Regions from separate parts of the Paenibacillus sp. FSL R5-0744 genome, predicted to be linked through region 2. Evidence: riboswitches for the same ligand, from Rfam matches in the RefSeq annotation. Region 2 holds a riboswitch; the other holds the start of a gene.
What was found. A riboswitch is a leader RNA that binds a small molecule or an ion and turns the genes downstream of it on or off. The one in region 2 is predicted to bind glycine.
Positions count from the first base shown of each region.

Region 1: it holds a riboswitch for glycine, as region 2 does, so the genes downstream of both, MKY19_RS30020 (amino acid permease) here and gcvT (glycine cleavage system aminomethyltransferase GcvT) in region 2, are expected to answer to the same signal.

Region 1 is NZ_CP150228.1:6,782,285-6,786,713, forward strand. Features, by position in the region: gene MKY19_RS30015 (helix-turn-helix transcriptional regulator) at 41-493, opposite strand; gene MKY19_RS30020 (amino acid permease) at 632-1,990, opposite strand; glycine riboswitch at 2,126-2,206, opposite strand; gene adhP (alcohol dehydrogenase AdhP) at 2,404-3,420, shown strand; gene MKY19_RS30030 (hypothetical protein) at 3,467-3,712, shown strand; gene MKY19_RS30035 (alpha/beta hydrolase) at 3,904-4,092, opposite strand; gene MKY19_RS30040 (YdeI/OmpD-associated family protein) at 4,319-4,429, opposite strand, start outside.
Region 2 is NZ_CP150228.1:6,268,369-6,272,797, reverse strand. Features, by position in the region: gene gcvPA (aminomethyl-transferring glycine dehydrogenase subunit GcvPA) at 1-328, opposite strand, end outside; gene gcvT (glycine cleavage system aminomethyltransferase GcvT) at 435-1,547, opposite strand; glycine riboswitch at 1,733-1,831, opposite strand; gene gcvH (glycine cleavage system protein GcvH) at 2,011-2,403, shown strand; gene MKY19_RS27865 (flagellar motor protein MotB) at 2,860-3,696, opposite strand; gene MKY19_RS27860 (flagellar motor protein) at 3,693-4,429, opposite strand, start outside.

The DNA of each region.
Region 1 (4,429 bases), 510 kb from region 2:
GTCCTTTTACATTATTAATAGCTATTCCCGGCTCACCGGCTTACTCTTGTTTATATTTTTCTTTCAGAATGCTGGAGCCGATTCCCCCGACAACCATTAAAATCAAAGAACCGAAGTTCCAAAAAAATGACCCGCCATTCAAGGTAATCCCTAGCGCCGTTACTTTGTTCAGAAAGAGAACACAGAGTTTAATCACTAACAGCACAATGCCTGCTATTACGAAGACATCAAATACAAACTTTAATTTCGGGTGAGCTAATTTCTTCCCTTCTTCTATCACCTTTTTGGTCAACTCCTCGTCACTTCTTAGTAACTCATCGATAGTTACCCCAAAAAGATCGCTTATTTTAATAATGATTTCAATGCTTGGGTAGTTTTGACCATTCTCCCATTTCGAAACCGACTGTCGGCTTACAAACAGCTTCTCGGCCAGTTCTTCTTGTGACCAACTTTTTTTATTTCTTTCCGCTTTTAACTTCTCCCCAAAGATCATAGCAGCAACTACCTTTCTGCAATTCTTAAGCCTATATTGGATTAATCGTATGCAGAAGTAAAGAACGCTTTAGTTGCAGCCCCGCAACCCCAAGTTGCAGTTAACACTAGGCATACCGCTAGTTGATGTTGACCTCACTCAAACTTGATTACTTTTCCCCTTTTTGCTTCTAATCGAATACAAGATGAATAATAAAATAAACCATAATGGAGTACATAATAGAGCCGGGCGTGTCTCTCCAGCGAATAGCATGATGATCAGTATTCCAGCGAACAAGGTTAAGACAATATAATTAATAGCCGGTGTGAACGGTGCTTTAAATTTGGATTTCGCCTGTAAGTCTGGCCGGGTTTTCTTATACTTAATATGGCAGATAAGAACAATGCCCCACACCCATATAAAACAAATGGCGCTAATCGTTGTCACGATTCCAAAAGCCTGCTCCGGAATAAGTTTACTCAAAAGTGCACCCACAGATATAACAATTGTAGAAATGAATAACGAGTTACCTGGTACATGGTTTTTATTCAGTTTGCCCAAATGAGGTGCCGCTTGGTTATTTCTACTCAAATTATAGAGAATTCGGCTGGTCGAGAACATCCCACTATTACAAGCGGAAGCCGCTGAAGTTAGTACAACAAAATTAATAATCCCTGCGGCAATTGGAATCCCTACTAAAGTAAAGGTTTTTACAAAAGGACTCTCTGCCGGGCTGAGCTCCGTCCAAGGGTTAATGCATAGCAGGACGAAAAGCGCACCGACATAGAAAAATAGAATCCGTAAAGGAATTTTATTAATTGCAGACGGAATATTTTTCTCCGGATCCGCTGTTTCCGCTGCCGATACCCCCACCAACTCCACGCCGACATAAGCAAATACAACCATTTGAAAAGAAAATAAGAAGCCTGATATACCGTTCGGAAAAAAGCCCCCATGCTCCCATAGGTTTCGTATCGTCACCGATCCTGCATCCGTCTTAAACCCAATGATCAGTAAAATGACCCCAAGACCAATCAAGGCGAGAATCGTAATTACCTTAATTAAAGCGAACCAAAATTCGAGTTCCCCAAAGCTCTTTACAGTTAATAGATTAAGTCCTAATAACACGACTAGACAGGCGATGGCAGGAACCCACTGCGGGATATCAAACCAGTACTGTACATATACGCCAACAGCAATGACATCAGCCATAGCCGTCATGATCCAGCAAAACCAATAGGTCCAACCAGTAATGAATGCGACCCGTGATCCAAGGTAGTCTTCAGCAATATCCGTAAACGATTGATAGCCCGCTTTAGATAATAGGAGTTCTCCCAGTGCTCTCATCACAAAAAACACAGCAATACCCACGATTAAATACGTGATCATAATGGATGGGCCTGCCTTCTCTATCGCCTTGCCTGATCCCAAGAATAATCCTGTACCAATGGTGCCGCCAATTGCAATAAGTTGAACATGCCGATTAGCCAGCTCTCTCTTTAATTCTGGTTGTGCCATACCTAGTTCCCCCTTGTGAGTACAATAAATTGGAATAAAAAAAAGAGAGATTGGATGTCATCCAATCTCCCAGATCGTAAGAATATCAAATAATATTCGCCCTGCTGATAGCGATCAGCATGACAAATATATATTCAGTACTCTTCTGTCCTTTTGCCTGAGATTGTGAACCCTTCGGCGCCGCGGAATTTCCGCAGTCTCTCCAGAAGCTGCTCCAGCTAAAGTGTAATCCTTAGCCATCATAGCTCGTGAATTATGAAGTTGATAAAGCGGTAACGCAGTAAAGCTGTTCTGATATTCTAACATATTACTTGTGATGTGAGTGTTAATCAGTGATAAAAGTCTCAAGAATTTAAAGTTAGCCTCATGAACATACTACTTTTTGAAAAGCAAAAAACTAAAGGAGTATGCTGATGAAAGCCGCTGTAGTTAAGAAATTCAAAGAAAAGTTAGAGCTACAAGACGTACCTAAACCAAAACCCGGACACAAAGAAATCCTTGTCCATATTCAGGCGTGCGGAGTGTGTCATACAGATTTGCATGCTGCTCATGGCGATTGGCCTGTCAAACCGAAACTCCCTCTTATTCCCGGACATGAAGGTGTTGGGATTATTGAAGAAATAGGTGAAGGAGTTACACACTTAAAGGTAGGAGATCGAGTAGGAATTCCATGGCTGTACTCAGCCTGCGGTCATTGTGAGTATTGTCTTACAGGAAGAGAGACTCTTTGTCTCGATCAGCAAAATTCCGGATATTCCGTAGATGGCGGATATGCAGAATATTGTGTGGCAGCTGCCGATTATGTAGTGAAGGTTCCTGATAATCTAAGCTTCATCGAAGCGGCACCTTTATTTTGCGCTGGCGTTACGACCTATAAAGCTTTGAAAGTATCAGGTGTAAAGCCAGGTGAATGGGTAGCCATTTTCGGCGTCGGAGGATTGGGTCATCTTGGTGTACAATATGCAAAGGTGATGGGAATGAACGTAGTGGCCATCGACACGTCGGATGAAAAGATGGAGCTTGCCAAACAGCTTGGCGCAGACAAAACCGTAAACGCATTAAAAGAAGATGCCGCAGACTGGATTCAAAAAGAAATCGGCGGAGTACATGGTGTCGTTTGTACAGCAGTTGCGAAAAAAGCATTCGACCAAGCATACCGGGCCATTCGTCGCGGCGGCACCTGCGTCATGGTTGGGCTGCCCCCTGAATCCATGGATGTTCCGATCTTTGATACGGTATTAAACGGTACAAAGGTAGTCGGTTCGATTGTCGGCACTCGCAAAGATTTGCAAGAAACATTGCAATTCGCTGCAGAAGGAAAAATCAAAACCATTATTGAGACACGTAAACTAGAAGAGATTAATGAGATCTACGATCTGATGTTAGAAGGCAAAATCAATGGTCGAATCGTCCTTGATATGACGAAATAATCCGAAAGAAAACATGCTCGAAAAGTACTGCTTTTCGGGTTTTTTTATGCCTAAAATTTGTCCCACTTATGATAAGGTTCAGCGTAACATCTATAGAACGCAGACACCTACACAAACACCTGCACCAATGTCTCCACAAGCCGCGTTGGATACAATTAATGCTTACTACGTTCAGCAAGCTTGCGATGCGCCTGACCACTCAATATTTGACACTACTGGAGTAACAGGTGTTACTCCGTTGAACTTAACCTATGTTGATTATGCATTGAGCGTGGACGAGACATCTCCATAGACAGTACTTGAAATTCAAGAGATTGTTAATGAAGTTCATTCAGGACTCGTATTGACAGCGATCGGCACGGGGCTTTCCCATGCCGTTTTGAATTCCATTTTTATTCCCGTTCTTACCTTTGAGCTTAACTTAATGACATTGCCTGTTTGGGTGTCCTTATTGTTTTTCTAAGTTTTGCTTGCTAAGCGACTCTATTCAGCATCATTCTGCTCTTCAAGCCATCTCAAAATCGCTTGGTTTGTTTCTTCCGGCTTTTCTTGCTGGATCCAATGACCGCAATCCAGATTGACCACTTCCGCATTAGGCACGAACTTTGTCAGGTTTTCAGACCTCTGAATCGTATCCCGATCACCATAGATCATGAGGGTCGGCTGTACCATAAAAATGAAGGGGGTTGCGATTTTGGATGAGCTGTTTCATCCCTTCTTCATTTAGCGATTTGATTTATGCCTCGCATTTAAAACGTTCTGACTTTTGATGAGAATTAAACCCTAATTGATTGAGAAATACAGTAGCTCCTCTCTCCTAAAGATCAGGGAAACAATAGACCCAGATTTATGCAGTACCAAAAATCCTTTTAACAATTCTTTTGTTATTTATATTTCCTTATTCTGTAATATATTTTTTGCAATGTTGAAATTTTAGCCCTTCTTCAGATGAAGCGATCAATATTCCAAGCCTTCTTAATCGTGTTTCTTCTTTCTTGGCGCTCATTAC
Region 2 (4,429 bases):
CTTGGCTGATCTCTGGTTGGTAAGGAGTATAAGCAGTGTAGAATTCCGAACGGGAAATGACATGGTTGATCACCACGGGGATGTGATGGTCGTATAATCCGGCGCCGAGGAAGCTGGCGTGTGAATCGAAGTCAGCATTTCGGTCAGCGAGACCTTTCATGTGACGTAGCAGGGCGTACTCATCGAGCGGTTCAGACATCGGCATAGTGCCTTGATAACGGACGGCTTCAGGGATATCGGAGAACAGCTCATCTATGGACTGAATCCCGACGGTTTCCATCATCTCTACGCGGTCCTGTGCTGTCATGGGCAGATAACGGTGCTTCATTAAGGTTTCACTCCTTGGCTCTTTTAAAATATAAGAAAGTACAATTTTCACGTTATACTTTATCCTTCTATTTCTCGCTTAAAAGTTCACCGTCCTAATATGGACGCTAAAGGCGTTTATACTTGTAAAAAGGGGCCTTAATCACGACAGCTTTAAGCTGCTTGCCACGTATCTCTACGAAAACCTCTGTGCCTATTTCACTGTAAGCTGTATCAAGTAAAGCTAATCCCAGGTTTCGTTTCAGCGTTGGAGATTGGGTTCCGGTTGTGACCTCTCCGATTTTGATGCTGTCCGCATAGACTGGGTAATGGGAGCGTGGAATGCCTCGATCAATCATTTCTAGACCGACAAGACGGCGGGGAAGACCGGCTTCTTTTTGCTGTATCAACGCATCTCGTCCGATGAAGTCCGCTTTGTCCAGCTTCACGAAGAACTGTACTCCAGCTTCAAGAGGCGTGATGTCAGCCGACAGCTCCTGACCGTACAATGGCAATTTTGCCTCGAAACGAAGCGTATCCCGTGCGCCCAGTCCAGCAGGTGTTAATCCGTGAGGAGAGCCAGCTGCGAGAAGGCCGTTCCATAACGTTGCTGCCCCATCCAGCGGAGCGTAAATTTCGAAGCCATCTTCACCGGTATAACCCGTACGGGAGATCAGTACTTCTACACCGCAGACGGTTGCGCGTTCGATGAAGTGGAAAGGCTTGAGCGTTGAGATCGGTGCATCAGTAACTTCTGCGAGTATGGTCTCTGCCAGCGGACCTTGCAAGGCGAGCAAAAGCGTCTCGTCAGAGACATTAGTGAGTGTGACTTCACCGAATTCAGAGGTCAGATGTTCTTGCAGCCACTGGAAGTCCTTATCGATGTTGGAGGCATTTACGACAAGCATATAACGGCCTTCACTTAGTCGATACACGAGTAAATCGTCGACCACCCCGCCGTTTGGATAACAGAGCAGCGTATATTGTGCCGCACCATCGGTAAGGCGGCTGACATCGTTGGTCGTCATTTTTTGTAAGAAGGCTTCAGCGCCGCTTCCGATCACCATAAATTCACCCATATGCGATACATCGAACAGTCCAGCCTGCTGGCGAACAGCCTCATGCTCCTTCACGATACCTGTAAACTGTACTGGCAGCTCCCAGCCGCCAAAATCAATGCACCTGGACTCCGCATATGCGGAATAGAGATCATAAAAAGGCGTTCTTTTTAAAGCATCCATGTCGTCACTCCCCTAGTCTGATTACATACGAAAAAAAGGACAGGCAGAAGCAATCATGCATAAATGCACTAATCGCTTTCTGCTCTGTCCTTTGTACCTGAGAGTTACCCTGCGTAACTAACATGCAAGTTTCCCCGTTGGTGACCTGACGCACTCAGCCTCGCGTCTGATGCTCTCCAGAGGTACGTCCGACAAAGGTCCTTTTGCCTGAGAGATTCACCCCTGTTAGGGCTTACTCCTTCGGCGCCGTCTTCAAGTGAGACAGTCTCTCCCTATGCCATCATCCGCAACTGTATTTGTTTCTTATGTCTCCATTAAACGGGTATAGGAGGGCGCTGTCAACAAGAAAAAGTCAAAAAAACGACAAATTTATTTTACTTTTAGTAATATTGACATTATGCTCCGCGATCACTTAGGCTATAACTAAATTTAGAATTCCAATTTGGAAATGAGGCGGCTTGAAATGAGTGAAGTTTTAGATAACCTTCTTTACAGCGAAGAGCATGAGTGGGCACAGCAAGTGGAAGGACGCGTAGTACGTGTTGGGATTACGGATCATGCTCAGCATTTGTTAGGCGATATCGTATTTGTGGAATTTCCAGAAGTGGGTTCGGCCATTTCGGCTGGCGACAGCGTAGGCAGTATCGAATCCGTTAAGACCGTATCGGAACTGTATTCACCCGTCTCAGGGACGGTTACCAAGATTAATGACGGTTTAGAAGCTAGTCCAGAACTGATCAACGATAAGCCTTATGGCGAGGGTTGGATTTTTGAAATTGAAGTGGACGGAGAGTACGCTGATGCTGTAAAAGGTCTGCTAGATGCAGCTGGATATCGTGCATTGGTAGGGGAGTAATTCTAATATTTTTCTGAATATTAATTTCACCGAATGTAATATTTATAGCAGCAAGTTTCCGTTTTTGGGGACTTGCTGTTTGGTGTTTTTATATAAATAGCGGTCGGGATCTTTGAGTTAAATCCTGGGACTGTTTGGAATTATGGGATTTTATTTAAAAGCCAATCTACTGATTGTGGAATTAGGGAAAACCTCCCTTATTTTAGACGAATATAGCGTGACACTAAGGGGTTTAGGGAATTCCTCCCTAAAGTTTCAGTGAAAAGCGCTATTTCTGACTAAATAGGGTATTAATCAGGGAGGAATTCCCTAATTCTGCGCCTGGACAAGGGAATAGGCAGATAATCAGGGAGTATTTCCGTAATAAATAGTGGCGAGCCCATTTTGGTATGTTGATAAGCAGATTCGCTCCCGCACAGGCCTAGCTACTGTAACTAGCTCTGAGTAAAACATTTTTTAGGCACCCTCTTGAAGCTGCCGCAGCACAATGATCTCTACACGGCGGTTCTTTTGCTTACCTGCAGCTGATGTGTTCTCCGCGGTGGGCTGGGTATCAGCATACCCTGCATATTGAAAATTGTCGGGGTTCAACCCTTCATGATCTAAGAAAAAGCGAAGCACTGACAGCGCACGAGCACCAGATAGCTCCCAGTTGTCGTTATAGTGAGAAGCCGAAGATACTGGCGTATTATCGGTATGTCCTTCAATGCTGATCTTTGCGCCGATATCGCTGAATAAGCCAGATAACTGCTGAAGAGCAGGCAGGGCTGGAGACTTCAGGTCTGCCTTACCTATATCGAAGAGAAAACGGTCACTGAGTGTGATTTCTATCCCCTGCGGTTTGTCGGCAACAAAAATTTGTTCTCCGAGATTATTTTCCTCTACATAGTTCGTAATCACACCCATTAATTCAGCAAGTTTAGCCTCTTGTTCTCGAAAAGCAAGTTCACGTGCCGAAGGTGTTTCGTTCTCCGTTTGTTCAGCAGATCCATCATTCGGTCTCGCAGTTGCAGCTGCATTCCCATTCCCGTCTGTACTTTCCGGTTTGTTCTCAGTTGATTTCCCAGCATCTAAAATGCCGTTCCCACCCTCAAGGACAGTGCTGCCAGATTTGAAGGTCTCGGATAACGAGCCTGTCACGATGTTATATTTGTCAGTATCCAGGCTGCTCATCGCATACAATATAACGAAAAAAATAAGTAAAAGTGTAATTAGATCAGCATAAGTAATCATCCAACGGTCGCGGCTTTCCCGAGTCTCTACACGCCGCTTGCGCCGGTCTCTTTGTCTCATAGAAGACCTCTAGTTTCCGCACGGTCATTCGTGTCCGTGTCTGAGATGAATGAGTTCAGTTTTTTACGCACCAGCAAGGGGTGATCCCCGTTCTGCAAAGAAAGAATGCCGACGAGCAGCATTTCCATACTATGTAGCTGGCTTTGACTGCGGGATTTGATTTTGGAAGCGATGGGTAAAAATATTAAATTAGCGATGGCAACACCGTACAGTGTTGCGGTAAATGCAACTGCGATAGATGTGCCCAGATTTGATGGATCTGTAAGGTTGCCAAGTACACGGATGAGCCCCATCACCGTCCCGATAATTCCCATCGTTGGTGCATATCCACCTGCAGCTTCAAAAATCTTAGCATAGTTCTCATGCTTCAATTCTTTAGCATCCATTTCTAATTCAAGGATCTGTCTTACCTGCTCAGGATCAGTGCCGTCGACAATAAGAAGTAGACCTTCACGTGTAAAAGGGTCCGGATGTTCTTCAGCTTGTTTTTCTAACATTAGAACGCCGCCGCGACGGGCCACGGTTGCCATTGCAATAAGTTCTTCTGCTTTTTCTACATCACGATCAGGGTTGCTACCGAAAGCCATGCGTAATGCTGTTGGAATGGAGCGCAGCTTAGATGCCGGGAAACTGATCATAACGGCGGCAAACGTACCCCCGAACACAATCAAAGCTGCATTAAGCTGCAGCAGTCCTGAGAGGCTTCCGCCTTCCCAGAGATAGCCGCCGATTA